DNA from 3 places in the Paenibacillus sp. F024 genome. Region 3 is predicted to be linked to each of the others. Evidence: riboswitches for the same ligand, from Rfam matches in the RefSeq annotation. Region 3 holds a riboswitch; each other region holds the start of a gene.
The links. A riboswitch is a leader RNA that binds a small molecule or an ion and turns the genes downstream of it on or off. The one in region 3 is predicted to bind cyclic di-GMP.

Region 1: linked by a shared signal. The riboswitch ahead of ACZYR9_RS15135 (hypothetical protein) and the one ahead of ACZYR9_RS23310 (methyl-accepting chemotaxis protein) in region 3 are both predicted to bind cyclic di-GMP.
Region 2: linked by a shared signal. The riboswitch ahead of ACZYR9_RS07825 (hypothetical protein) and the one ahead of ACZYR9_RS23310 (methyl-accepting chemotaxis protein) in region 3 are both predicted to bind cyclic di-GMP.

Annotation. Positions count from the first base shown of each region.
Region 1 is NZ_JBVASZ010000013.1:80,911-90,956, forward strand. It holds gene ACZYR9_RS15105 (M14 family metallopeptidase) at 1-174, shown strand, start outside; gene ACZYR9_RS15110 (hypothetical protein) at 332-565, shown strand; gene ytvI (sporulation integral membrane protein YtvI) at 610-1,719, opposite strand; partial or broken gene ACZYR9_RS15120 (winged helix-turn-helix transcriptional regulator) at 1,738-1,968, opposite strand; gene ACZYR9_RS15125 (iron-sulfur cluster assembly accessory protein) at 2,241-2,543, shown strand; gene ACZYR9_RS15130 (YuzB family protein) at 2,596-2,817, shown strand; cyclic di-GMP riboswitch class I at 3,103-3,194, shown strand; gene ACZYR9_RS15135 (hypothetical protein) at 3,277-3,576, shown strand; gene ACZYR9_RS15140 (THUMP domain-containing class I SAM-dependent RNA methyltransferase) at 3,738-4,916, opposite strand; gene ACZYR9_RS15145 (O-methyltransferase) at 5,107-5,748, shown strand; gene aspA (aspartate ammonia-lyase) at 5,842-7,257, shown strand; gene ACZYR9_RS15155 (IclR family transcriptional regulator) at 7,347-8,108, opposite strand; gene ACZYR9_RS15160 (extracellular solute-binding protein) at 8,354-9,463, shown strand; gene ACZYR9_RS15165 (ABC transporter ATP-binding protein) at 9,473-10,046, shown strand, end outside.
Region 2 is NZ_JBVASZ010000005.1:98,546-108,591, forward strand. It holds gene ACZYR9_RS07815 (hypothetical protein) at 1-442, shown strand, start outside; gene ACZYR9_RS07820 (hypothetical protein) at 493-1,422, opposite strand; cyclic di-GMP riboswitch class I at 1,543-1,635, shown strand; gene ACZYR9_RS07825 (hypothetical protein) at 1,683-2,558, shown strand; gene ACZYR9_RS07830 (UxaA family hydrolase) at 3,083-5,788, shown strand; gene ACZYR9_RS07835 (hypothetical protein) at 5,789-5,956, shown strand; gene ACZYR9_RS07840 (sensor histidine kinase) at 6,348-7,517, shown strand; gene ACZYR9_RS07845 (response regulator) at 7,521-8,180, shown strand; gene ACZYR9_RS07850 (DEAD/DEAH box helicase) at 8,365-10,046, opposite strand, start outside.
Region 3 is NZ_JBVASZ010000035.1:17,654-27,699, reverse strand. It holds gene ACZYR9_RS23315 (helix-turn-helix domain-containing protein) at 107-298, opposite strand; gene ACZYR9_RS23310 (methyl-accepting chemotaxis protein) at 420-2,135, opposite strand; cyclic di-GMP riboswitch class I at 2,221-2,307, opposite strand; gene ACZYR9_RS23305 (hypothetical protein) at 2,546-2,680, opposite strand; gene ACZYR9_RS23300 (hypothetical protein) at 2,839-3,339, shown strand; gene ACZYR9_RS23295 (EAL domain-containing protein) at 3,380-3,868, opposite strand; gene ACZYR9_RS23290 (DUF423 domain-containing protein) at 4,026-4,409, opposite strand; gene ACZYR9_RS23285 (hypothetical protein) at 4,438-4,746, opposite strand; gene ACZYR9_RS23280 (hypothetical protein) at 4,969-5,184, shown strand; gene nikA (nickel ABC transporter substrate-binding protein) at 5,512-6,990, shown strand; gene nikB (nickel ABC transporter permease) at 6,987-7,925, shown strand; gene nikC (nickel transporter permease) at 7,922-8,752, shown strand; gene nikE (nickel ABC transporter ATP-binding protein NikE) at 8,764-10,046, shown strand, end outside.

The DNA.
Region 1 (10,046 bases), on a different contig from region 3:
GATGCGGGGTATAAAGATTGGTTTATACAAGAGTATCGGCGACCCGGATTCACCGTGGAAGCCGGTTTCGGTGTTAACCCGCTGCCTCTTTCGCAGTTCGAGGAAATTTATTACGATCTCACTCCTCTCATGCTGGAGGGGCTGGCGTCGGTTCAAGGCAAAAAGCATAAATAGCAAAAGCGTATTTTTGATAAGGGGCAAGCTGACGCTGCCATAACGGCCGTTCGCTTGCTTCTTTGTTATACTGTGCGCCATGCAGCAAGCTGCTATGCAAATGGTGTATAATGGGAATAAGGAGTTTGAAGAGCAGCACAAGGGAGGAGATAGCATCATGTGGAGACGTTTATTATCGATAAGGCGATGGGCGCATGTGTTTCGCCGGATTGTGCCGCTGCTGCGCTCTTCGAGAATTCCTGTCCGTGAGAAGCTGCTGTTCGCCGTCCCGGCACTGGTGTATTGGATTATGCCTGATGCGCTGCCGGCGCTGCCTATTGACGATGTTGCCGTCATGATGCTGCTGATGAACTGGTTTACCGATCGGGCTGAGCGTAAATACGGTGCATGAATGGCAAGAGCTGCCCGGGCGGGCAGCTCTGTTGTAGCTTGGGCCTAACGGATGGCCCCGGTTTCTTGTTCATATTCTTCGGCAGGCATGCGAATCCATCTTTTCAAGTATCCCTGTTCATACAGCGCCTTAATCAGAATGATCAGTATCGGCGATAAAATCAACCCTGCGACACCAAAGAGCGAAAGTGAGATGATGATGAACGCGAGCATGGTAAAGGCGGATACGCCTAGCGAATCGCCGGTGATTTTGGGCTCAAGGATTTGTCTGGTTGTAATGACCACGGCAAGCAGCACAGACAACCAGATCGCCAGCGTCGTTTGTCCAACGATGAACAGGTAGATGATCCACGGGATGAAGAGTGTGGATACGCCCAAAAGCGGAAGCACGTCGAATAACGCGGATAGCAGCGCGATGGAGAAAGCGTTCTTCACTCCCAATAAGAGCAGCGAAATGAAAACGACGATAAAGGTAAGGGTAATCAGCTTAGCCTGTGCTTTGATGTAGGTGACGATGCCTTTCAATACATTTTCGCGCAGAAAGTGGAACGCTTTTTTAAACGTTTTTGGCGTTTTCTCTTCCGCCGTCCGCTTCCATGACTCGATCTCGATGCTCAAGAAATAAGCCAGAATGATCCCGATGGCAAAATTAATCAAGAAGGTGGAGACGGAGGTCAATGCCGTAAACGTTCCCGTAATAAAGCCGGTCACAAATTGGGTGATTTTACTGGTGATGACTGCGGAATACTCTTTGGCCTGCTCAATCAGATCCTGCGTTGGCAACGGACCCAAATAGTCCTGTAGAGCTTCGGACCGCTGTATGATTTCCCTTTCCATGACGGCCGTGTACTCGGGGAACTTGTCTTTAAGCTGTAAGATCTGCGTTGTAAAAATAGCGCCGAGTCCGGTAATCGCCCCAAGAATGACCAAAATAAATAAAATGGTCGAGATGCCGGAAGCGATCGATTTCTTGAGCCCTCTGCGGTGCAGGAATTTAGCGAGCGGCTCGATAATCATGTAAATGAGAAACGCAAAGAAGATCGGCGTTGCAATCCGGTATAAGAGACTGAAGATGTACATGAACAAATACACCGTGACAATCAGGAGAGCAATGTCGAAGATGGTTTTGTAATATTTGCGGTAAAAATGAATCATTCGGTCACCTCGGGTTTATCATTCCTCTGCGGCTGGCGTACACCATCCGGCCGCCCAGAGCTTCATTTCTTTTAACATCCGGTGCAAATCCTGGCCTTTAGGCGTAAGCTTGTATTCCACGGTAAAGGGGACCGTCGGGTAGGCTGTCCGTTTCAGCACGCCGTTGTCCTCCAGGTGACGCAGCGTGTCCGTTAACGATTTGGGGCTGACGGATTTGATTTTGCGCTGCAGCTCACCGAAGCGCTGGGTGTATGATACCTGAAGCGCGTTACCTTAGGGTAAGTTAATATTTCCATTGTCATAATATCTAAAATTATTCACTACTTTCCGTTTTATATAACAAGTCACACAATAGCAACACAACGGAGGGTACCGGGGATGGGGAACGAGGACGGATATGAATGGGGTGTAAGTCTACAGTCGGATGCAGCCGTACGATCATCGTATTGCAATAAAAGTTGCTTTCGCTCCCGAGTTTCTATACAATAAGGTGAAAACGATAGCGCTGGGAGATGGAAGTCATGAATTGCAAAATTTCGCGTAATGCCGCCAAAGTGCTTTTGGCCGAAATAGAAAAAGAAGAAGACAAGGAATTGAAGCTTCGCGTATTCGTGACGCATGCGCACGGTGATCATGCCCATTACGGTATGAAATTAGACAAGCCTACGGAGAACGATGTCGTCGTCTCGACCGACAAAGGCATCGACGTTATTCTTCAGAAGGATGATCCGTTTTTGGACGGGATTCGCATCGATTATTTCTATGTGCCTGAGGAAGGCTTCTCGGTGACCAATCCGGGCAAAGGCAACCACGGCGACCACTAATGCTTTAGTCGGGTTCCGTATAGGTAAGCTGCAATAGAAAGGAAACACCCGTATGGCCAACGATATACGAATTTGTGACAAATGCAAGCATATGAGAATCAAAACGGCGCTGCCCAAATTGCAGAAGCTGGCCCCCGACGCGGAAATCAAGGTAGGATGCAAATCTTACTGCGGTCCATGCTCCCGCTTTGCCTTCATCTTCATCAACGGCAGATATGTTACCGGCAAGACGGAGGACGAAGCGATCGAGAAGGCTAGTAAATATGTGAAGTGACATTAAAGCGGATGAAGAGACGCTTATAGGACCGCAGATTGCAGCGGATTCCATAAGGGCTTCAAAATCCGCTTTTTTCTATTTTATTCATTTTTTTAGGTGTCAAGCATCTAAAATCGTATTCTGAAGGGGCGATTTTAGTGTAAATAGAAGGTTAATCATTGAAAATAGTTCCAAAGGCTCAATAGATTTGTTGAAATTGGGAAATTGGAATTATGTATTCCTTAGGTCTTATCTTTTATTCTTAAGAAAATAAACTTTCATAAAAAGACATTTTTCGAGCGTACTCGATAAAGGCAAACCAGGCGAAAGCCTGGGCACGCAAAGCTATAGGGGCTAAAGTGCAGGTTCCGGCGCAAAGCCAGCCAGTTATCGAAGGTGCGGAGCGACGCATAGACTTGCAGACTCTTGTGCCCGTAGATGGAGAATTTCTTTGTTTTTGAAAAAGGAGTGAAACTGATGCAGGGTCAGAATCGAAGCATCGTATCAAGAAAAGGCTTTTACACGAAAGTGGGGGATGATTTCGTAGGCGTGTTTTTGTCAAACGAGGGCCCCAAATTGTTCATCAACCGTGAGGTCTATGAACTGTCTGCGCCATGGTGGGACGTCGAAATGGTGAAGGGGCGCAGCCATCAAATCATTAATTTTTACTGGCGCGGTGAGGTCAAGCTGTCTGTTAGATGTGAAGCGGAAAATGACGTTTTCATGCCGCTGTTCGATTATTTGAGCTGCAGGGGGACTACGGTTCGTCAGGCCTGACGGCCAAACTGAAATACCCATACATAGCGCAAAAAGAACCGCTTTAATGGCGTAATGCCATTAAAGCGGTTCTTTGGTTTGTCCGGTTTTGAGACTGCCATTACCTCAACATGGAAATAGTAAAATCAGGAGAGGATGATCGAAAGAGCGGACCGCCCATCTTAAGCATCGGGAGGAGACTCTGTCTTGTTGCTGCGCCAGCCGTATAGACCGCCGGGGGCGAAATATTGGTATAGATTGCATTCGATTCGGCCGTTGAACAGCTTGCGCTTCTTGTCGGCTTTGCGCCCCATGTGATGCTCAAGCTGCTTGTTTGGACTTAGGATAAAGGCAGACCATGTAGGCAGCTGCTCGTATACATGGCTAAATTGTCGGATGGCCCGTTCAGCTTCACTGTGGTCGCCCAGGCGCTCGCCGTAAGGCGGATTCGTGATGATACAGCCGTAGTCTCCCCGCGGCATGGCCTTGGCAACCGGGCTCACCTGCAGGGTCAGTTCCTTTGCCAGACCGGCCGATTTCGCCGCAGCCAATGCGACATCAATGGCTTTCGGATCGATATCGGAGCCTGTAATCTGGAGAGGGATGTCATCCTTTACCAAATCATAAGCTTCTTCCCGGGCTTGATTCCATAATTCATGAGGAACGAGCGGCCACTCTTCAGCGTTGAAGCTGCGTCGTAAGCCGGGAGCCAAATTCCATCCGATCATCGCGGCTTCGATCGGAATCGTACCCGAGCCGCAGAACGGATCATAAAGCGGGCGTTCGACTTGCCAGCGGCTCAGCAGTACCATGGCCGCCGCCATGGTTTCTTTCAGCGGGGCCTCCGTTACCAGCTTGCGGTAGCCGCGCTTGTGAAGACCGGGTCCGGTGGTGTCCAGGGTTAACGTAGCAGTGTCGTTAAGAAGCGACATCTCAATGACGAAGCGTCCGCCGGTTTCGGGGAACCACTCCGTGCCGTATCGCAGCTTCATGCTTTCCACAACAGCTTTCTTGACAATGCCTTGGCATGCGGGCACGCTGGACAGCTGTGACTTGTGCGATCTTCCTTCGACGGGGAACTCCGCGTCTTCGGGAATCCAATCCGGCCAAGGCAGAGCCTTTACTCCCTCGAACAGCTCGTCAAAGGTACGGGCTTTAAACTGTCCCATCTTGACGAGCACGCGGTCGGCCGTACGAAGCCACAGGTTGGCGCGGCATATGGCTAAAAAGTCACCGACGAACGTCACCCGACCGTTTTCAACCGTGACTTGATCGTAGCCTAGATCGCGAACCTCTCTGGCCACTACGGCCTCAAGCCCCATAGGGGAGGTGGCGATAATTTCAATCGAATGTAATGTCATACTGATTCACTCCGTATCTGTTATGAAGGGAAAAGCCCGAATATAAACAGGTTGAACTAAGCTTGGAAAAGCCATACAATTAATTAGTATAGGCGATTGACAGTGATTATACAACGAGGCAAACGTATTAGCAGCAATGATTAAGTGCTGCAGCCGTATGTCTCGGAATCGGGAAGGAATGGAAAACAACATGACATCGCCATTAACGGCGGAGCAGTATCTTGATGAGCTTTTTGATACGGATGAGCTGCTGGAGCGGGTGAAAGAAAGCATCCGCGCCAACCTCATGCCGGAAATTTCGATCGCTGCCGGTTACGGGCGGTTATTGACCATGCTTGTGCGCATCGCAGGGGCAAAAGAGGTGCTGGAAATCGGAGCGCTCGGGGGTTACAGCGGCATCTGTCTGGCTCGCGGTTTGCCGCAGGACGGTAAGCTTGTCTCGCTGGAATTGAAGCAAGAATATGCGGATCTGGCTTACAAGCATCTTAGCGAAGCGGGGTTTGGACAGAATGTGGAATACCGGGTCGGTGAAGCGCTGGACAGTCTGAAGGCACTTGAGGAGGAAGGAAGAAGATTTAACCTCTTTTTTATTGACGCGGATAAAGGCAATTACCCGAATTACCTGGAGTGGGCGATCAGGCTGGCTCATCCGGGGGCTGTTATCCTCGGGGACAATGTACTTATGCGCGGGAAAGCCATAAATCCGGAGTCAAAGGGAAATGCGGTTGCGAAGATGAGGCTGTTTACGGAGATGGTGGCCCAGGATCCCCGACTCGAGGGTGTGCTGCTGCCGGCCTACGACGGGTTAGCGATAGCAAGGGTGAGGGCATAATTATAAGTAAAGGCTGTTATCATATCTTGCCGGGGAAACAAGCAAGCTGCTTTCATGCTTTTCCGACGATAGGAGGATACGATCTTGACACAGATGCGAGTAGAAAAAGATTTTCTGGGCTCCAAAGAGGTTCCGGCTCAAGCTTACTACGGCATTCAGACGCTGAGGGCAGTGGAAAATTTTCCGATCACCGGCTACAAAATTCATTCCGATTTGATCCGCGCGATAGGGTTGGTGAAGAAAGCGGCTGCCACCGCTAATATGGAAATCAAGCAGCTGAATCCGCGCATCGGGCAGGCTATCGTTCAAGCGGCAAAGGAAATTATTGAAGGACAGTGGCACGATCAGTTTATTGTTGACCCGATACAAGGAGGAGCAGGCACCTCGCTGAACATGAACGCCAACGAAGTGATTGCCAATCGGGCGATCGAGCTTTTGGGCGGAACGAAAGGGGAATATTTTTCGGTCAGTCCGAATACGCACGTCAATATGGCGCAATCGACCAACGACGCTTTTCCGACAGCCATTCATATCGCCCTCCTTTCATCCATACAGAAGCTGCTTGCAACCATGCGCGAGCTGCATGCCGTTTTTCTCGAAAAGGCGAAAGCTTTCGACGGAGTGATCAAAATGGGGCGGACGCATTTGCAGGATGGCGTTCCGATCCGTCTCGGACAAGAATTCGAAGCCTACGCAAGGGTGCTCTCGCGGGATATTGAGCGTATCGCACATTCGCAGCGGCATCTGTACGAGGTGAATATGGGGGCGACGGCGGTTGGAACCGGACTTAACGCCGATCCGAGATACATTGTTCGCGTAGTGGAGCTCTTGGCGGTAGAGAGCGGGTTCCCGCTGGTCAGCGCCGAGCATCTGGTCGATGCTACGCAAAACACGGATGCCTACACGGAGGTTTCCTCGGCGCTGAAGGTATGCATGATCAATATGTCCAAAGTCGCCAATGATTTAAGATTGATGGCGTCGGGACCGCGTGCAGGTCTCGGTGAAATTATGCTGCCTCCCCGCCAGCCGGGCTCCTCCATTATGCCCGGAAAGGTAAATCCGGTCATGTGTGAGGTTGTCAATCAGGTGGCGTTTCAGGTAATCGGCAACGACCATACCATTTCCTTGGCTTCCGAAGCGGGACAGCTTGAACTTAATGTGATGGAGCCGGTCCTGGTGTTCAATTTGCTGCAATCGCTCAGCATGATGAATCAGGTGTTTCAGGTGTTTAACAAGCACTGTCTGCAGGGCATCGAAGCCAATGTGGAACGCTGCGGTGAGTACGTGGAAAAAAGTGTGGGAATCATCACTGCGCTCAATCCCCATCTGGGCTACGAGACGGTAGCGCGCATCGCCCGCGAAGCTATTGTGACCGGACGTTCCGTGAGGGAGCTGTGCTTGCTGTACGATGTGCTCAGGGAAGAAGAGCTGAATCTGATTCTCGACCCCTATGAAATGACCAATCCCGGCATCGCAGGCGCCTCTTTATTGGACGAAAAAAACAAATGAAATCGATCATTTCCAAGAAGACTTGGCCTGTAAAGCGGCCAAGTCTTTTTATATGAAAACATATCCATCCTGCGAAGTCGCTTACGTGTTTATCTGCCCTCCCGATACCCCAGCTCATGGGATATTTCCCGCGTAATCTGCAGCAGCTCCCGGGTCCATTGCTCCTGATAAGGCGTCATACGGTCGGATGGTCCGATCACGCTGACAGAGGCGGGCACATGACCGTAAGCGTCGAAAATGGGAGCTGCAATTCCGGTTGCCCCTACGTTACGCAGATTGGAGCTGATTTCATAGCCGTTCTTCCGGATTTCGTCAAGCCGGTCCTTCATCCTTTGCGTATCGGTAATGGTATACGGCGTGAACGTGATTAAATCGTCGGACAGCACCTCTTGAATAAATTCCTCATCACGAAAAGCCAATATCGCTCTGGCTGCGGAAGTGGCATATAAGGGAAACCGGCGGTATTCCTCCGCATTGAAGCGGATCGGATACTGCGAATCGATTTTATCGACATAAATGGCATCGCTGCCGTCGATGATACACAGGCAGACAAGCTCTTTGGTCTTCTCGGAAAGTCTATGCAGGTATGGCTTGGAAAAATCAACCAGATTATGGTTTTTCAACACCTTGTTCCCGAGCTCCAATAATGTATATCCCAGTGAGTACTGTTTGTTTAGAGGATTTTGTTTGATGAACCCCTCGCTTTCGAGCGTCATTAGCAGCTTATGTACGGCTCCTTTGGAAAGCTCGAGCTTCCGGCTTAATTCGCTGACACCGAGCTCTTTGGGCGAATTCAAAAATATTTTCAGCAGTTTCGCGCCGTTTTTGACCGATGATAAATGATTGTCCATAGTATATGTGCTCCTTACGTAGTTAATATGCCTGGATTCACTATGAAATTAGAGTAAGTGTATCACAAAAGATGTTTTCTTCCCATATCCTTCTAGATCATGTTATGTAATATTACATGGAAAAGGTTTTTTTAAAAAATAGTATTGCAGAACTTTCTGCTCCATGCTAAAATCACAATATGTTTTACATATAGAAAACGTCGTTCTCATATAGAGAACGATAACACATCAAAGGAGGAAAATCAATGAACAAAAAAGTGGGGATTTTGGCAGTTCTGACTTTATGCGGAACCGTACTGGCAGCATGCGGCTCTTCGTCGAAGGAAGCTCCGGCACCTGCAGCGGGAACGACAGGACAGGATAATCCTGCCGCAGCTGTGGAAAATCAGCTTGTTGTAGCAGGTAACGGGGCAACTGTTGAACAAATGATGAAAGATGAAGTGTTCAAGAAGTTCAATGAAAAGTATCCTGATGTAAAATTAACTTACGTAGCAGGCGTGGCAACGGAAATCGTGGCTAAGGTTAAGGCGCAAAAGGCTTCTCCTCAGATTGATGTAACCGTTATCGAAGCCGGCGAGCAGGAAGCAGGCCGCGTCGAAGGCTTGTGGGAGCCTATTACCGAAAAAGAGGTCCCTTCGATAACCAAAGTATCTCCTGAACTTAAAGTCAATGAGAACAGCGGCGTAGCCGTCAACTTTACGCCAATGGGCATTTCCTATAATGCCGCCCTCGTACAATCCAAAGGCTTGCCGGTTCCGGAATCCTGGAACGACCTGGCCAGACCGGAAATGAAGGGCAACCTTACGTTGAGCGAAATTTCCAGCAACTTCGGCCGTTCCGCGCTCATTATGCTGTCTTACGCCAACGGCGGTTCCGAGAAGGATATGGAGCCTGGTTTTAAGAAGCTGGAAACGATTGCGGGATATATGCCGACATTTGCCAAAAACGCAGCACAATTGCAGCAGAACCTGCAAAACCAAACCGCTGCTTATACGGCATGGACAATGGCCCGCAGCTTAGTGCAGAAAGACGCCGGACTTGACCTGCAATTCGTCATTCCGAAGGAAGGCTCCAACCTGGTGCCGACGGTAGCTTCCGTAGTCAAAGGCGCGAAAAGCCCGAACGCAGCCAAGCTGTTCGTTGAATTCCTGCTGTCCGATGAAGTGCAAACCTCGTATGCCACAAAGCTTTATTATAACCCGGCTACGAATGTGAAGCTTCCTGGAGACATTTCCGAAAAGCTGAAAGTAGATATGAGCAAAGCCGTGAAGTTCGATTATGCCGTTCTTAGCAGCGAATCGCCAAAATGGCTTGACCGTTTCAACAAAGAAATCGCACCCAAGGTAGGGAAATAGGTGATCCCCGTGTCCAAAACGATTGATGTAGAATTGAAAGGCATCCAGAAAAAATTCGGTTCCAATGTCGTTGTAGAAAACTTTAACCTGCAGGTCGAGCAAGGAGAATGCGTCTCCTTCCTCGGTCCTTCAGGATGCGGCAAGACGACTACGCTTAACATGATTGCAGGCTTTCTTGAGCCTGACCAAGGCGAGCTGATCATCAAAGGAAAGAAAATGAACGGCGTTCCTTCCAACAAAAGAGAGCTCGGCATGGTGTTTCAAACGTACTCCTTATTTCCCCATATGACGGTATTTGAGAATGTAGCCTACGGTCTTAAGCTGCGCAAAACGCCGAAGCCGGAAATGCAGGAGCGCGTGAAGAAGGTGCTGGAGCTTGTGAAGCTGCCGCATGTATCGGACCGTTACCCGAAGCAGTTGTCGGGCGGTCAGCGCCAGCGGATTGCTATCGCCAGAGCGTTGGTGACCGAGCCTTCCCTGCTGCTGTTGGATGAACCTCTCAGCAACCTCGATGCGAAGCTCCGCGAGGAGCTTCGCGATGAGCTGAAGCGGCTGCAGCAGGAAATCGGCGTAACGACGATTT
Region 2 (10,046 bases), on a different contig from region 3:
CAACACGGAGGAATTTATCCCGCAATGGCAGGATAACGTAAGATTTATGGTGAGGGAGGCTCATCGGATGCAGCTGCCGATTGGCGTCGATTTGCCGTTCTGGCTGCATAAATACACGGTACCGGAAAGCGGCGAATCCTTGAGCAGGTGGATGATCCGCAAGCACGATTCGGTCACCATTCTGGCATTCCGGGATTCCGCGTATGCGATTGGGTTCATGGCGTCCAAACTGCTGGAGCAGGCGGCCGACATCGGCATACCGGCGATGGTAGCAGTGGAGACTCTGCCCAGTAGGGAGGGGGGGTTCATTACCTTTTACGAGGAAGGCCGATCCTATATGAACGGGCAGCTTGAGCAGCTGGCATCGCTGCTCAGCCATCGTTACGCCTTCAGGGGTATTGCCGTTCACCAGTTCGAAGCCTGGGAAGCTCTGAAGCCTTAAGCGGCCCGTCGTACAGATCATAAAAGCAGCACACCAAAGGGCAGCGCCTGTTACAGGCGCTGCCCTTTGGTGTTCCATCGTTCCATGCGCAGCCATTCGGCCAGGTCATGCACGGCCAGACCGCCGAAGGCGTCCGAACGTCCGTATTCGGCCAGAACCCGCTTCTCGACCTCCTTGAAAGCAGCGATTCCTTCCTCGTGAAAGCTCAAATGGTTGGCTTCATCCGGAGCCAGATTAACGCCGACATACACCTGCTTGCCCAATTTCTTCGCAGCATCGATCTCGTGCTTCACGATATCGATCAGCCCGTTTTCTCCTTCGGCACGATCGCGGTACGACATAATGGCCAGGCTATCCGTCTGGCGGATCATCCATTCGTCCAAACGCACAGACGCGTCATCGGGACCCGGCACTTGATACTTGTTGAGCCAAAACGGTATATCGACGCCGGTCTCAAGTGAATGTTCTTTCGCCGACACCGTAAATTTCCGCATCATGTTCATCCATTGTTGAATGACTTTTTTGTCGTTCCTTTCCCATTCCGGGAGCAGATAGGGCTCCACATCAAGGTGAACGCCGGTGAACCTGGCCTCGGCAGGCACGGACGCATTGTAGGCAATCACGTTCTTCAAAAACCCGGTCATCTGGGGATGATGGCGGGTCAGTGCCCAATGACGCTCGCCCCCCAGTGCGTGAACATCAATCTGTGCCTCTGACGCTGACTGGATAAAGGTACGGTACCCCATTTTAGTCTCCTCGTCCTTTTGCGAATCGTTGAAATACAAGTACACGGTGCGGACATTCTGTTTTTGCAAAAACCGGACCAAAGACCCGTCATGATCGGCGTTCAGCTTCTGCAGATCCCATATCCACGTCACCCGTTCGCTGCGCTCATCGCTTCCGAACGGCCGCAGGAAAAGCACGGTGACGCCAAGGATGAAGACGGCCGCAGTGATGTAGAGCTTTTTCTTTTTTGTCATCCATCATCTACCTCTCCGTGGTGTTTTTACAATTGCTTAACAAAAACATGGGCCTCAGGACTCATGCCGAATAGGGTTGAACTATATATACTAAGCACTAGGTTTATTCCACTATTACCCATATCGTCAGTGTAAATCCGCCGAAGGGCGGGGACGCAAAGTCACGGGTCTGAGGCGTGGGAAGGTTCACACTACGTCAACCGGGCTGCCGATTCAAAGGACCTGATCCGGTATGCATCAAAGGAGAGCAATGATTCAACATGATGTTAAACCACTGTCGTCTGTCGCTTTTTCTCGCCATTCTTTTCCTGGGAGCCTTAGGATGGCACCCGTCGCCGGCCGGTGCGCAAGCTCCCGTCAAGTCGACCTGGCTCTGGCAGACCCCTCTGATCAAAACGTCCGCGACCGAAATTTTGAATTTCAGCACATCCAATGGTGTAAACACGATCTACCTGCAAGTGAACCGCGACGTCCACAGTTCCTATTACAAGAACTTCATTAAAGCGGCTAAAGCCCGGGGGATCGAAGTCCATGCTCTTGACGGTAAGCCGAGATGGGCGTTCGAGTCGGAACAGCCGAAAATCGCTGCGTTTCTGAGCTGGGTCAAGACCTACCAAGCCGGTGCTGCGCAGGACGAGAAGTTCAGCGGGATTCATCTCGATATTGAACCTTACTCGCTCTATGAGTGGAAGACAAATCAGGCGGCCATGATCCCGCAGTGGCAAAATAACATGCGTTATATCGTACAGGAAGCAGCGGACATGGGGCTTCCCGTTGGCGGGGATATCCCATTCTGGCTGTGCAGCTATAAAGTACCGGACGGCAGTGAAACCTTAAGCCGTTGGATGATGCGCCAATACGATTCGGTTACGATCATGGCTTATCGCGACACCGCCGAGAAAATCGCCGGAATTGCCTCGAAAGAGCTGGATGAGGCCGCCGATGCGGGCATTCCCGCCGTGATTGCGGTCGAGACGCTCAGCATCTCGGAAAGGGCGTTCATTACGTTCTATGAGGAGGGTACGGCATATATGAACCAGCAGCTTACGAAGCTGAACTCCCAGCTGCAGACGCATCCCGCCTTTGCCGGAATCGCCGTACACGATTATGCCGGATGGAAAGCGTTGAAGCCTTAATCGGCGATCATCGCCCATATGCTTACACGGTACCGGCGCCTTAGCTCCCCCCACCATGATAACATGTTAGGGTGGGTGCGGCCATGATTTACAGAATCTCAATCCTATCGCTGACCGTAGGTGCTATACGGGAAGGGCATGTCTTTGGCACCGCTCGTCTTAGACAGAAAACAAATCCACAACCGGCTGCGGTTGTGGATTTTTACGGTTTGCTCATTCGTACGGAAGCTGATCATAGCCTTGTTCCATCGACTGGTATGAAACGAACTTGGATTGGGCTCAACGTGCCGATCTCCTTTCGCTAAAAGTCGCATTAAGCAACACCCCTTGCACAGAAAAGACCAGCCAATTATTTCATTTTATGATACAATATGTACATGGAGATGCGCTGCTGCCCAGTTTCGTTTCAGCATTCTGTAATCGGTTTCAAACTTTCTTATGGCGGTCAGCGAGCTCTTCAAGGTTCTGTACGGCTGCGGATCATATTTAAATCAAGTAAATCTTAAATAAGGAGTTATTCATCTATGACCCAATCTTATCACTTTGACGAAGTTGGCAGACTCCCCTTGCCCGGTGATAATGTAGCTATTGCTATACGTCAACTGGACGCCGGCACCATCATTGACTATCAAGGTCAAACCTTGACCTTGGATTACACGGTCATGGAAGGCCATCGCTTTGCGGTGAAGGAGATTGCCCCCGGTGAAGACCTGCTTTCCTGGGAATTGCCCTTTGGTGTGGCTCTGCAGCCGATTCAGCCCGGCAATTATGTGATCAACAAAGGCGTATTGGAAGCGCTTAGCGTGCGCTCACTGGGATTTGCGCTGCCGGCGACGCCGAATTTTGCCGATGAGCTTCATCCTTTTGTTCTGGACGAGGCGAATTTTCAACCGGCCCCGGCACTGCCCGCATATCCGGACAAGCGCACCTTCCTGGGTTATCGGCGCAGCCAAGCGCGCGGCGTGGGTACCCGTAACACGATTGTCTTGTTGGGCACAACTTCACGCACGGGGAGCTATGTCAAGCAGCTCGCCGCTCGTTTGCAAGGCGAACTGAAGAACTATCCTCAAGCGGATGGGATTGTTCCTGTGGCGCATACGGAAGGGGATGCAGAACAACCGAATAACCTGGCATTATTGCTGCGCACGTTGGCCGGGTTTATCGTCAATCCGAACGTGGGTGCGGTCTTAATCGTAGATAACGGCATGGGATCCGTGACCAACCAGATGGTCGAAGCGTATATGCGCGAACACGATTATCCTTTAGATGATGTTTTGCATCGGTTCCTGTCCCTCAAAGGCGGCTTTCAAGATAATCTGACCTTAGGGGAAACCATTGTACGTGAATGGCTGCCGACGGTCAATGCGATAGAACGGACCCCTGAATCTATCAGCCATCTAAAGATTGGACTGCAATGCGGCGGGTCCGACGCCTTTTCCGGAATTTCCGCCAATCCGCTGCTGGGTTGGATTGCACAGGAATTGATACGCTACGGCGGCGCCGCCAATCTGGCGGAAACCGATGAATTGATTGGCGCCGAGCCCTATGTCCTGCAAAAGGTACGCGATGTTGAAACCGCTCGCAAATTCTTGAAGCTTGTCGAAGATTTCAAGGAGCGGACGTCTTGGCACGGCGCTACCGCGGAAGGAAACCCATCCGGCGGCAATAAATACCGCGGCCTTTATAACATTTATCTCAAGTCCATTGGGGCTGCCCGCAAGAAAGATCCGGCTACCCGCCTCGACTATGCGATTGACTATGGTGCACTCATGAAAGAGTCCGGGTTCTATTTTATGGATAGCCCGGGTAATGACCTCGAGAGCATTGCCGGTCAGGTGGCTTCCGGCTGCAACCTGATTTACTTTACGACAGGCAACGGCTCGATCACCAACTTCCCGTTTGTGCCGACGGTCAAGGTGGTGACAACGACGCGCCGCTTCCAATTGCTGGCCAACGATATGGATATCAACGCCGGTCAGTACCTGGATGGCATATCCATGGATGAATTGGGCAAGCAAGCCTTTGAATATTCGATACAAATTGCCTCCGGTCAGCGCAGTGTCGGGGAGAAGGCCGGCCATTCACAGGTGCAGATCTGGCGCAACTGGCGGCAAACCGATGCGAGCCGGCTGGATGCACTGCTCAATGCACCTCTGCCGACGGGAGAGCCTATTGCGATTCAAACCGATGCAGCCGCTCAGACGAATCCCATCCGCTTCACCTTAACACGTCACCAAAACCATCGAGCCAGTGATCAGATCGGACTCATCCTGCCAACAAGTCTTTGTGCCGGTCAGGTGGCGAATATGATTGCGCAGCGGCTGAACAAACAGGGGATTGGTCCATCCGGAAACCTTTCGCGCTTTGTGGCCTTGGCTCACACGGAGGGCTGCGGCAATTCGGCCGGCCAGCCGGAGCAGCTGTATGCCCGCACCATGATTGGCTATGTTGCCCATCCGCTGGTTAAGCATTGTCTGCTGCTGGAGCATGGCTGTGAGAAAACCCACAATGACTTTATGCGTCACCAGATGGAGGAGATGGGGGTTGATCCCAGCCGACTCGGCTTTGCCAGCATTCAGCTCGACGGCGGGATCGATAAGGTAACGCGGAAGGTGGAAGCGTGGTTTGCCGATCAATTATCCGCAGCTGGGCCAGCCGTGAAGGAAACGGTCGGGCTGGAAGCATTACGCATCGGGATTTTAAGTGGTGGTCCCGTTACAGACGCGGCCGGTGAACAGCTGGCGATGTTGACGAAGATGATTGTCGGCGCAGGCGGTACGGTAGTGGTCCCTGAGAACAGCGGGCTGCTTTCAACTCCTGCTTACAGCGGCAATGTATTGACGACATCCCATGTCCCGCCGTCATTGGCCTATGGGGAGCATGCCCGTCAAACAGGATTCCACATCATGGAAACCCCCACCGAGCATTGGGTGGAGACCGTTACCGGCATAGCGGCCACGGGTGTAGAGTTAATGATAGCGCTGGTTAATCATCAGCCGATGCAGACGCATCCGTTCGTGCCAATGCTGCAAATGGCATCCGAGCCGACGATGCAGCAAATGTATGACAATGATTTGGACCTGTTACTAACAGGGAATCCCGCCGCTTGGACCAACCAGATTCTAGAGAGAAGCAAGCAAATCCTGGAGCACAGCTATACTCCGCGTCTGTATCAGCAAGGTAACGTTGATTTTCAATTAACGCGAGGGTTATTGGGTGTGTCATTGTAAATGGAAGGTAAAGCTGAGGCTCACTATGGCTTAGAGGAACGTCGGCAGACACTGAAAAAGCCTCAGGATCAGGACCCGGGTCAACACCCCATTTTGGAAAAAAAGGCAAGCTGCAAGCTGGCGCTGGTATTCAACCGCGTCAGCTTTTTTAGTTTTCTTTGCGAGTAATGCCTCCCCAGAATCCGTGGGTGTAGTTTTTTGCTTGCTATTTACCATCGTCTTACCGTAAATTTTATATACCATTTAAGCGGCATCGCAACTAACCTTAAATAGACTGGTAAATATTGGGCGGTGGCTGACCTTTTGATATGAAAAATTGTATAATATAATCAAAATACATCCACTAGAGGAAAATTATAAATTCATATACAGATCACACGTTTATTCGACTGAATATTTTAGCTAAGCAAGCGGGAGTGATCATTCATTTTGAATTCAGTATTAGTTGAATGGTGGAAATTCAATAATCATTTACACATGCCTATCTCGAAAAGGTGATTGTAGGATTATGGATATTATAAAGGATTTTTTGCTCCAATTCGCGTTTATAGCCGCTGTAATGTTCATCTTCCAAATATTTTTTGCTGAGAGATCTGAGAGAAGTCATCACAGACAGATTATCGTATGCGTATTAGCGGGGCTATCGATCCTACTATGTATGTCCTTTCCTGCTTATATTACTTCCAATATCCATTTGGACATTAGAATCGTTCCATTACTGTTAGGGACGTTACATGGCGGTTGGCAAACAGGCGTATTCCTATCCGTACTTATCATCCTCTACCGACTTTATCTTGGGCCCGATTTGGGATTTTATACTACAGCTCTTACCCTTTTAATTAGCATGCCGGTTATCGTATTCTTTCAAAAGCTCTTCATCAAAGCAACAAAGAGAAAGAAGATACAAATGGCGCTTATGCTTTCCATCTACTATTGTCTTGTTGGACTGACAACAGTATCAATGATTAGGGGGTTTTCTTTTAAGGTTTTTCAGGTGCAGATCATTCATATCACGATGACTATAGTGGCTGTGTTATTCTTCACTTCTTTAAACGAAAAAATAAAGGAAATGATCAGAAGGAATCAGCAGCTGCAATCCGAAGCCAAGGATGCGGAAATCGCCTTTTTGCGTTCCCAAATCAACCCTCATTTCCTGTACAACGCCCTGAACTCCATTGCCGCACTGTGCATCGACGAGCCTCAGAAGGCAGAGGAGTTGACTCTGGATCTTTCGCGGTATTTGAGAAGCGGCTTTGACTTCAAACAACTGGATTTCCTGACAACCCTGGAAAATGAATTGGAATTGGTAAAAGCGTATATCAACATCGAAAAAGCGCGTTTTGGCGCGAGATTGTGTGTGGAGTACGATGTAAATGCGGATCCGGATATCCAGATCCCCCCGCTGATTCTGCAGCCCTTGGTTGAGAATGCTATAAGACACGGCCTGATGTCCAATTTACGGGGGGGAACCGTAAAAATATCCGTAAAAGAGGGAGCAGACTCCGTAATCCGCTTTGCCGTGGAGGACGATGGATGCGGTATGAGCGAATTAAAACGTGAGGAAATACTGAAGCCGGATGTGAATAAGAAAGGCATAGGGCTGTCGAACATCAGTCAACGCATTCAGCTTCTCTACGGAAAAGACATTCATATTGAAAGTGCAGAAGGAATAGGCACAAAGGTTTTCTTTGACATTCCCGCACGACCGTTCAAGCGGATTGGAGGCTGAAGCATGCTCAAAGCCATTATCGTGGATGATGAAGAGTTAGCGGTGAAGCGTTTAAAGAAGCTGCTGTCTGAGAGCGGAGAAATCGAAATATGCGGAGAGTTTCTAAATCCGTTGGATGCTTATGAATATGTGAAGGCGAATCCGGTACATATTGCATTTCTCGATATTTCCATGCCGAATATTGACGGTATGAGCCTTTCCAGCCTATTGCTTGATCTCGATGCTTCCATAGACGTGATTTTTGTAACCGGATATGACGATTATGCGGTTCAAGCCTTCGATATGAGCGCGCTGGATTATTTGATGAAGCCGGTAACCGCCCAGCGAATGTCAAAAACGTTGGATAAAATCAGAAAAAAACATAGAGTCGAGGGTGCCGAGCCCTCAAAGGTTAAGCCGCGGGAGCAAGATGAAGTTCCATACAAGGCAGGGAGTCCCGAAACGCCGGTAGAGGAACCATCTCCTAAAGTCATGCTAACAGAGCAGGAAGCTAGGATTCTACGATTGATCACCGATGGATTATCCAATAAGGAAATCGCCTATCATCTGAACATCAAGGCTGAAACGGTAAAGTCGCATATTAAAAATGTCTACAGAAAGCTCAATGTAAGCAATCGGGTGCAGGCGCTGCAGCGTGCCAAGGAATTAAGGATATTTGAATGAAAATGGGCCTCAAATTTCTTTTGGGGCAATAAGTGAAAAGGAAAGTGATGCGGGATAAAAGTGAACTTGGATGAAGACTGAAAAAGTCCCTTGATGTAAAAAAAGCACAGCCGCTCAATAAAAATGAGGAGGCTGTGCTTTTTTTGTATAGTTCTAAAGGAATAGAATGGAAGTTAAATGCGCCTCACCACGCCTGCCGAAGCGCGAATAAATCGTGCAGATCCTCGTTGGAGAGCTCCGTAATCCAGCTTTCCGAGGTGGAGATGACGTTCTCGCTCAAGCTCATCTTGCTCTCCAGCATCTCGTCGATCTTCTCCTCCAGGGTACCAAGGGAGATGAATTTATGCACCTGCACGTTGCGCTCCTGTCCCATCCGATAGGCCCGGTCGGTGGCTTGATTTTCGACGGCGGGGTTCCACCAGCGGTCGAAATGAAACACGTGGTTGGCCGCCGTCAGATTAAGGCCGACTCCGCCGGCCTTCAGCGACAAAATAAAGATGCCCGGACGGGTCCCGTCTGCGGCCTGGAACTTGGCAATCATCTTATCGCGCTCCGTCTTCGGCGTGCTGCCGTTTAAGTATAGTACGGACTCGCCCCTATGCGACTGCAGGACATCGGCCAGTATGTGGCCCATGCCTACGTATTGGGTGAAGATCAAGCAGGAATCTCCCTCGTCCCTAAGCTCGTCGACCATAGCAACGAGCCGTTCCAGCTTCGCCGATCCGGTGATGAACGCTTCACGGTGTTCTTCGGACAGCAGTGTATTCTCAGACAGCGCGGCTTCCTTCGTTAGAAGCACGGGGTGGTCGCATAGCTGCTTAAGCTTAGTCAAGGCGGCGAGGATGGCACCTTTTCGCTCCATGCCCTCCAGATGCTTCATACGCTCCATGAGATCCTTGACCACCTGCTCGTAGAGTGCCCCTTGCTCGGCGGTAAGGTTGATATAGACCTTCATTTCCTGCTTTTCCGGCAGATCCAGCCGGATAGCGGGATCGTTCTTTTTGCGGCGCAGCATGAAGGGCTTGACAAGCTTCTGGAGCTGCGCAGTCCGCTCCTCGTTGTGATGCTTCTCGATAGGATTGGCAAAACGATGCTGAAACCCGCGCTGGTTCCCCAAGTAACCGGGGTTAAGGAAGTCGTAGATGGACCACAGCTCGGACAATCGATTCTCGATCGGCGTCCCAGTGAGAGCAATGCGGTGCCGTGCTTTGAGCGAGCGGATAGCTGCCGACTGTTTGTTTTGCGCGTTCTTAATGTTCTGTGCTTCGTCCAGGCAGAGCGAGCTCCAAAGGGTCTCCTGCAGAGTTTCTTGATCCAACAGCGCCGTCGTATAAGAGGTGATGACCACATCCGTATCTCTCAAAACGGCAGAAAGCGCCTCGCCGTCTAACCGTCCCTTCCCGTAATGAAGCAGCACCTTTACATCGGGGGCAAAACGGGCCAGCTCCTTCTGCCAGTTGCCAAGCACGGAAGTGGGACAGATGAGCAGGGCGGGGGACTCAGACTCCGCCTTGTGATGCAGTAAATAAGTGATGAATTGAACGGTTTTGCCAAGCCCCATGTCGTCGGCTAAACAGGCCCCGAGCCCGAGCTTTCTAAGAAAGCTCAGCCATGTGAAGCCTTCGCGCTGGTAGCCGCGCAGCTCTGCGCGCAGCCCCTCAGGTACGGCAAGCTCTGTTAATTCCGACGGCTGTCCAAGCTGACGAAGCAGTGCTAAGAGATGCGAGTTGAGCTCCACCTCCAGCTTGATCCGTTCCTCTTCGTCTTCCGCATCATTTTCGGTTGTGCGGCTGCTCTCTGACGGCTTCTCTTGTTCCAATTCGTTTAACAGGTGCAACTGAAGGACATCCTGCAAGGACAAGCCTT
Region 3 (10,046 bases):
TTATCCCTCCGTTATTAGGAAAAGGATTAAGAACGGAACCAAAATTGTGATCTATCGTCTTACGGTTCAATCACTCATGGCTTAGCCCACAACATTCTAATAAGCGCTAATTTCCTTTAACTTCATCCTTCAACCAATGTTCGAATACCTCATGATGAACCAAGTACCTCCGCCCCACTTTAATGGAACGAAATTCACCTCTTTTGATGATTTCATATGCCCTATCGCGGCCAATCCCCATGATCTTCATAATATCCTTGACTCCTAACATAATCTTTTCATTATTTTGTACATCCATTTGATCACCTCTTTTGGTACGTAACATATGCGGATTAAGATTTGTCCTATTCCAGCCATCGACGGCACGATGAATTACAAAAAAGAACCCGCTGTCATGAACGACAACGGGTTTATCGGGATTACACTTTGAATTTACTTATTACATCCTGCAGATCTTGAGCCATTCTTGTTAAAGCTTCCGCAGATGCTGATATTTCCTCCATCGAAGCATTTTGTTCTTCTGCCGAAGCTGCTACGCTTTGAGTATTGCCTGCCGATTGCTCGGCAATATGAGCTACACCTTCCATCATTTGCGTCATGTTTTGCGAACTCGAATTCACTTGTTCAATGATTGCAGACACCTCTTGAGATTCGGCTACGACCTGTTCGATCGCCTGAACAATGTCCCTGAAAGAATCACCGCTTAGATTAACCATGTGAATGCCCTCTTTGATGATGGATGCGCCTTCATTCATCGATAGTACAGCTTTCTCTGCTTCGTTTTGAATCTCCCCGATCAGACCTCGAATTTGGCCCGCCGCGTCACCGGATTGTTCCGCTAATTTCCTTACTTCATCAGCTACCACAGCGAACCCTCGTCCATGCTCCCCCGCCCGCGCGGCCTCTATTGCAGCATTTAAAGCCAGTAGATTCGTTTGATTTGCTATTTCCGTAATCATCTGTACGATTTGACCGATTTCCCTTGATTTTTCACCAAGGGAATGAATAACCTCCGCCGTGCGTCCGGCAGACTGCTGCATACTGTTCATTTGCTCCACGGCCTGGGACACCACTTCATTACCGGCATTCGCTTTCTCGCTGGCAGTCAACGTTAAATCAGCTACAGATTGAATAGACATGGCTGCCTGGTTCATCCCTCTAGAAATTTCAACCGCCGCCTCATTGGCTGTTGTGGCGCTGTGAACTTGCTTTTCCGACCCTAAGGCCACTTCTTGAATGGCCATTGAAATTTGTTCCGTTGCTTTACTCGTTTGCTCAGCACTCGCAGATAATTCTTGCGAAGTAGCTGCTACCTGCTCGGAATTCATTCCTACTTCACCAATCAAATGACGAAGATTTTTTTTCATCTGATTGAAGGAAATCGCCAGATCGCCAATTTCATCACGGTTTTTCACTCTAAGATCACCTTCTGTCAGGATGCCGTTTGAAATTTTTTGAGCACCGTCAGCTATAGCGAGAATAGGTCTCGTAATCATTCGGGAAATGATTAAACCGATGGCAATAGCCAAGACGAAAGTAAAACTGCTCAAGACAATGACCGTTGTGAGCACCGAACCAACCAAATTCATGTTCGCACGACTCGCATCCTCCATCATTTTAGCCTGATCGGCAGCAATTTGGTTGGAAATGTCTCTCATTTCTCTCGCCAAAGGAAATAAGACTTGTACGGAATGCCGATTCGCTTCAGCCGGATTGGTTTTGTTCAAATTAATGACCGCATCTGAATTGGTTTTGAATTCGGCATTAAATATTTGAAGCTTTTGTAGCGCTTCCATAAGTGACGGGCTTTGAACCAATTCGTATGTAGCCTTTATTTCTTCATTCATTTCGTTAATAGCCGTCTGTACGATCTCTTCCGAACCTTGCTCATGCAATAAAACCCCTCTCATACCGGCGATTTGCTGTGAAGCATGGAATTGAATATCCTTTGCATTTGCCAATATCGCTGCATTACGATCAACCAAATCAGAAAACGATTGTTCTACCTTCTTGATGTTGTAATACGAAATAAAGCTGATTATTCCAAGAAGCATGGATACACTCAGGAATCCGCCAATCAGCTTTTTGCCCACAGTAAATTTCATCGACAGCCTTTTACCAACCTTAAGTTTCATAAATAACATCCTCTTTCTGTATTTTCATTATTAAAAAAATGACTATTTCCTAATGAAATAGCCACCTTGCTAGCGGTTAACTATATTCGGTAACCCGGCGATCATAGCTTATTCAAGCGTTAGACCCGTAGCTTTGCGTCTCCGCCTTTCGACGGATTTGCCTTTATCATGATGTAGGACTTCCTTCCTAATATCTAATATATCAGATGTTGCAAAAAAAATAAATACAATTCAGGTAATCATTGTATGCATTATTTAACATTAAACAAACCAAGATCACAATCCGGGTCACAATAACGGAATACTTTGACGTTTTTCTAATCACAAATCAGAAGGAGTCAGGACATAATAACAGATGGAGAATACTTGTCCCACGGAAACCTAGGCGATGAGCTCGTGACTAATCCAAGCTATGCTAACTTATTTGCTCCGCACATAATATAGCCTTTATCCGTAGTCACAACGAGCAGGGTTGTTTTGGGCAGCTTGACCTCGACCGCCAGAGCGGTGCGGCCTCCCAGATCAACCGGTTCCATTCGCATCATGATAAGCACTCCTCTTATCTACCGTATGCTGTCAGTATATGTATGTCCTGCCCCATGCGTGCCATTCCAAAGCGGTATATCCATTAGGTACCTACTGCTTTAAATAACAAAATAGTGGTATAGTATAAAGTAAGTATTTCGAAAAAGAGGGGTCGCCTATGGAGAGAGACAATCCGTCCAAGCGCAAGTTTTTATTCAACGTCGACATCATGATAGAGGATGAAACCAACGGGCGTGCCTTGGAAACGCTGCTGCATTTGTTGAATACGACACAGGTTGAGGATTATCAAATTAAGCAGGGAATAGAATTGGGCACAAAAATTGAGCTGGCTCTCAACGAATCGAAAATCAAAAATAAGCAGGAACCAGCCAAAACAAACACTTCTCCGGCTGAGAACATGCCAAACGGCAAGGGAAATAAACCTTACCGCCCGGAAAACGACCCGCACAGGCTGATTTGGGAGCAGATGAAGACGTTCCAGCAGAACAATACCCTGGTCCGGCTATCTATCGTCAAAGGCAAGGGCATTAAGCTCAGCTTGCCTTGTCGAATTATTAGCACAGACGCGGCAAGCGAAAGCGTGACGGTCTATCATGTTGACGAGAAGAAAGTATATCTGATAAAAATCAATGAAATTGACGATTATGAAATACATTAAGAGGACATACCGTCGTCCGTTCAGCAGGACGGTAAGATCTCTATGCTTCACCCTGGGGCTTCATGAATCCGAACGCCTTCTCGGCCGAGACCGGAGGCCTGAAGAAATAGCCTTGAACTTCATTGCACTGATAGCTCCGCAAAAAGTGCAGCTGTTCTTCCGTCTCCACCCCTTCGGCGCTGACGCGCAGGTTCAAATGTTTTGTCATCGACATAATGGAGGCTATAATCGCCGCATCGTTCGGATTGGTTACACATTCGCTGACAAAGGAGCGATCGATCTTCAGCCTATGGATCGGCAGCTTTTTCAAATAGCTCAATGAGCTGTACCCCGTTCTGCAATCATCAATACTGATTTTCACTCCGAGTTTCTTCAGTTCATGAAGGAGTGTCGCAGCGTGGTCAATATCCATCGCGCTGCTTTCCGTGATCTCAAGCTCCAAAAAAGAAGGATCCAGTCCGGTTTCGTGAAGCACCTCGCTTACTTTTGCGTATAGATTGTGCTGCATAAACTGCTTGGTGGAAATCATTTTCTACACAAATCCGCTAATTTCCTCCTTCATTCGACATTCATTTTTCAACCTTCATCCATTGCATACGGTCTGGAAACCATTCGCACCATAAACGAAGACTTGAGCACTTAAAAAGAGACCGCCCGGCGCACCGGACGATCTTCCCTGTGTAGCATCATGATTTGGACGGACTTTTCCAAGCCGCAAGCGCCAGCGACAGCCAGCCGAGCATAAAGGCGATTCCCCCGATCGGCGTAATCGCTCCAAGCACCGTAATTCCTGTAATGCTCAGAACATATAGACTCCCTGAGAAAACAAGGATGCCGACAAACATAGACCACCCTGCTCGACGCAAATGTCCGCTGTCGGGCAGAACCGACGCGCATAGCCCAACGGCAATCAGCCCGAGTGAATGCATCATCTGGTATTGCACGCCTGTTTGGTAGTTCGCGAGCATGTTCGGCGACAATGCCCCCTTCAACGCATGCGCACCGAAGGCCCCGAACGCGACGGACAGAAGCGCGCAGATACTTCCGATGGCGACAAACGTTTTGTTCATACTTCAATCCCCCATTCTTCGCGCCTGCTTAATCGATCTCGATCTGACCGACATCATGCTGGCCGATAATCAGAGTGACCGGCTCAAGAAAAACACGGGTAGACGTCGGACTAGAGATCAAATCGATTTCGACATCCAACACCTTGAAGCGCTCGCGTCGGCTTTCTCTTTTATCATGCACCACTTCAAATTCTTTAAGTCCCAGCGGATAGGTTACCACACTTGATCCGACGGACAGCAGCGGCGCCTCATATTCACCATGGTTGAACAATACCTCGGCCATGATCTCGTCATTCATATCTACTATTTTAACCTTTTGACAAAACAAATACTTCATTATCGTCCTCCTCAGGTGAAAGGGTAAACGCCGTATGCCGGCTTATCAATCCGTACCCCGAATACCTTTAGTGATTCAACACCAAGCGCGTACATTCCTCTTTTTTAAACAGGATAAGACACATTTTTTTACTTGATCCGATTTTAAAGCGATCGCCGGTTTTTCGCCAGGGTGACCAAACGAAGCATTCCGTCATAGTATGCAATATCCATGCCTTAGGAGATGAAAACCGTGAGCAAAAATAAAAAAGCCAATAAGAAAACACCTCAGTCCTCCATAGACAAAAATCAATTCAATATGAAGGTCGTAACCTCAAATGTTTGCGCACGCTGCCTCAAATGTGAAAGAGGACGGCGCTACCTGCAAAAAATGTCGCTGCCCGGCGCTGTAGGTAAAGGCGTGCCTTGTATACTAACCAAAGGCAAGGCTTATGTCTGAGCCTCTGCCAGATTTAAGACACTGTGAATTGATCACCTGCTCATGAGAAAACCAACAGCGGCGGCTGTTGGTTTTTTACACATGGTTAAGAACAAATTCCCGGGCATGAACCCTGTACCATGCAAATATAATGTGTCAGACGTATTCATACTATTTTGTCACCCCTTTCTTGCAGGAATAGCCCTATCGAGTCATGAAATTTCGTACGCTAATGGGGTAAGATGAGAAACAACTCATCCCCCCTAACGGGACAGAACTTTCTTTGGAGGTAGGTTTACATTGAATAAATCCCCATTCGCACTTGCGCTCTTATTTCTTTTGCTGGTTATGCTTACCGCTTGCTCGCCCGAGTCTAATTCCGCAAAGGAGCAAGCCACGCAAAAGCAGCTGACCTTTCTCTTTAATTTTTCCAGTAAAACGATCGATCCTCATCTGGACTATACACCGCTTAGAGCCGGGGTTGCCGAAACGCTGGTCAAGCTCGGTGATGATTTGACCATCCGCCCCTGGATCGCTCAAGAGTGGAAAAGCGATGACGGACGGCAGTGGACGTTGACCATCCGGGATGGAATAACCTTTCACAATGGCAAGAAGGTGGATGCCGAAGCGGTAAAGCTTTCTCTCCAACGCGCTATGGAGATCAATCCGGGAATCAAGCAGGTATTGAAAATCGAATCCATGGATGCCAGCGGACAAACGTTACATATCGTCACCGGGAAGGCGTTCCCCCAATTTCCATCCGAGCTTGTGCATCCCAACACGGCGATTATCGATACGGCTGAGCAAGGGACGGACCAAAAGCCGATCGGAACGGGACCGTTTAAAGTGACTTCCTTTACGCCCGGGACTGCTCTTCAGGTGGAACGTTACGATGAATACTGGGACGGCCCGGCTAAACTGGATCGAGCCACATTCGCTTTTAATGAGGATGCGAATGCCCGGTTATCCGCTTTACTGGCGGGAGATGCGGATATCGTCTATCGCCCTCCGGTAGAAAGCATCGGCAAAATCAAGCAGGATCCAAGCCTGCATCTCGATTCGGTAGTCAGCCTGAGGACGCATGAACTGATTTTCAATACAGAACACCCTGATTTTCAAAATGAAAACCTTCGCAAGGCCTTTGATGCGCTCGTCCATCGCGAAGAACTGAAAAACGGGATCATGGGAGGACAGGCGACTGTTGCGCAGGGTCCGTTCCTGCCTGATTTTCCGTTTGTTCCATCCTATTCCGGCAAGCCATCCGGAGCCGACGCTGCAAGAAATTGGTTTGAAAAAGCCGGCTTCCAGGTCGACAACGGCAAGGTAACCAAAGACGGAAAACCGTTGACGTTCAAGCTCGTTACCTATGCCTCCCGCGCCGAATTTCCGCTGCTTGCCCAAGTGCTGCAGTCGCAGGCCAAAGAGCTGGGGATTACGATCAACATCGAGCTGGTTGATAAATATGAGGATTATTTAATGACCAACGACAGCTGGGATTTGGGCACTTATAGTCCGTTAATCGCTCCCCGCGGCGACGCCAGCTATTTTCTGAACGTGTCGTTTGCTCCCGGAGGTACGCTGAATTTCGGCAAAATTAACGATAAGGAATTAAATGAACTCATCAGCCGGCTTGATCAAACGGTAGATACGGTCAAACGAAATGATCTGATCCGGCAGGCGCTGACGAGGATTGACCAAGCAACCTATTATTCATATCTTGTTCATCCGAATACGCTGGCCGTCTATAGAGACAACGTGGAGCATTGGATAACAAGCAAAAGTGAATATTACATGCTGACCAACCAATTAGATGTGAAAGTAAAATGAGATTTGTCCTAAAAAGAGGCCTGGAGCTCGTTCTTTTCATCCTATCGCTTTCTTTTATCAGCTTCTGCTTCATACAGCTTGCTCCCGGGGATGCGGTCCGGCAATTGCTGAGGTTTGACGATGTGGCGGTAACAGCCGAGCAGCTCGAACGGCAGCGGGAAATGATGGGGTTGAACCAGCCTGTCATTATCCAGTACGCGAACTGGCTTTCCCGCTTTGTCCGACTGGATCTTGGCATGTCTTACATGACCAACCGGCCGGTAAGCGAAGAGCTGTTAAGCACATTACCCGCCACCCTGTTGTTGACCGGCACTTCTTTGCTGATATTAATTGCGATTGCGGTTCCGCTGGGCGCGTTGTCTGCTCTATACCGTGACCGGTGGATCGACCGGTTCAGCCGTCTCCTCGCGATTGTCGGTACTTCCGTGCCCAGCTTCTGGCTGGGCCTCCTTCTCATTGAGGGATTGTCGGTACGTGCCCGGCTTTTCCCCTCCATGGGCACGGGCTCCTTGCTGCATCTGATTCTGCCCTCGGTGACGCTGGGATTAACGATGGCCGCCGTCTATGTCCGTCTGATCCGTTCCAGCCTTATCGAAAGCTTGGGGCAGGAATTCATACGGGGAGCCCGGGCCCGGGGCATCGGGAGCAAACGCATATTGGTGTTCTACGCATTCCGTCACTCCCTGGCTCCAGTCATTACGATGTTCGGCGTCAGTTTGGGAAGCCTGCTTGGAGGAACCGTGGTGGTCGAAGTCCTGTTTGCCTATCCCGGGATCGGCAAGCTGGTCGTGGATGCGATTCTGAACAGGGATTATCCTGTAATTCAAGGATATGTTTTATTGATGGGAACCCTCGTGCTGATCATCAATCTGCTGGTAGACTTGACCTGCCGAACTCTCAATCCCGAAATTCGTCTGAAGGGGGAGGGACGATGAGGCGAGCTGTAATGGATACGAAGCTTGGAAGAGGCAAGCTCTCCCGCCGGGGCTTCCTCATATTCTTTTTCTTTGCCGGCCTTTGGATTGCGCCTTTGCTGATTCCTCATGATCCCTACCTGGTTAACATGAGCGCAAGATTGCAATCTCCAAGTGCGGAGCATCTCCTGGGAACGGACGGCTTAGGCAGGGATGTGCTTTCACGCTTGATCCTCGGAGGCCGCAATACCGTGGGGACAAGCCTGGTCATTGTGCTTATGGCGCTTGGCATCGGCGTTCCGGCCGGACTGATCAGCGGGTATGCCGGAGGCTGGATGGACCGTTTGTTTATGCGCATTTCGGATTCTTTCCTGGCTTTCCCCGATTATATGATGGCCATCATCCTAAGCGGCTTGCTGGGGCCGGGCATCATCAATCTGGTCCTTGCCGTAATTTCGGTCAAATGGATTGCTTATGCCCGCGTCATCCGAAACAGCGTCATGTCCGAGAAGCATAAGGATTATATCCCGATAGCCCGATTAAACGGGTTAAGCCGCTTTCGGATCCTCGTAAAACATTTGCTTCCGCATGCATTAAGCCATGTGATTGTTATCGCAACACTGGACATAGGCAAAATTATTCTGATGATTGCATCACTATCGTATATTGGACTTGGCGTTCAGCCTCCGACTCCGGAATGGGGCTCGATGCTGAATGAAAGCCGCGCCTATTTTCATAGCACCCCTTATTTAATGCTCGCTCCGGGTCTGCTGATTATGCTGTTTGTCCTGCTATCCAATATTCTCGGCGACCGGCTCCGTGACCGGCTGGATGTAAGAAAACAATAGGAGTGACAGCTATGTCCGTCTTGAACATCACCGGCTTGAATATATCCGCAGGACAGCAGCCGATCGTCCGCGAACTCGATTTATCGATTCAGCAGGGAGAATGGCTCACGATCATCGGCGAAAGCGGAAGCGGCAAAAGCGTCACCGCCTTGGCGGTCGGCGGCCTGCTCCCGGAGGCGCTTACGGTTGAATCGGGCGATATCCTGTTTTGCGGCAGGTCCCTCCTGAATTTTTCAGAGCGGCAGCTGGGCGCCATCCGCGGGAAAGAAATCGCTTATGTGTTTCAGGATTATACCGGCATGTTTGCCCCTTTCATTCCCCTCGGCAAGCAAATGGACGAAGCCGCCCGTTCCCACCTCCATCTGACGCGAAAAGAGCGTAAAGCTCGAATTTTGCATATTTTGCGAGAAGTGAGCCTGCCCGCGGAACGGGTCTATGAAAGCTACCCCTTCCAATTGAGCGGAGGTCAATTACAGCGCGTATCCATCGCCGCAGCGATGATGCTTCAGCCCAGACTGCTGATCGCAGATGAACCGACCGCCTCGCTGGATCAAGTAACGGGTGAAGAGATCCTCCGGCTCCTTGCGAAGCTTAAGGAACTAACCCGGTGTGCGGTGCTGTGCATTACCCACGATTTGCGGACCGTAAAGCCGTATGCAGACAAAATCGCCGTTATGCACGGAGGGCGCATCGTCGAAGCCGGAGAAACCATGTCACTGCTGCAGCATCCGGGACATGAATATACAAAGCGGCTGCTCGCGGCTGTTCCGGCATTAGAACAAGCTTTCTCCCATCCGTTAACCTCTATCAGCCCGGCTTCTTTCCGTAAAGCTCCACCGGAAGCATCGAAGGAGAACAAACACATTCCTAATTTCAATGAGGATCTGTTGACCGTCAATAGGATGACCAAAACCTATCGTAAGGGCTTCAGAGCACTCCATGAAATCTCCTTTAGCGTCAAACGCGGAGAGTGTCTCGGTCTCGTCGGTGAAAGCGGAAGCGGCAAAAGTACCCTGGCCCGATGTTTACTGCTGATGGAGCGTGCGGATGAAGGCGAGCTGCGGTTTCAGAATGTCATGCTTCATCAACGCGATGATGCGGCTTACAGGACGCTGGGAGGACAGATGCAGGCCGTTTTCCAAAATCCGTCAGCCTCCTTAAATCCGAAGCTGAAAGTGATCGACTCTCTTATGGAGCCGCTTGATCAATGGAAAGGCCGATCTCCGGCATTTCTTGGGAACAGCAGTGAACCGCGCGCCCAAAAGGCCGAACGCTTGCTTGACATGGTCGGACT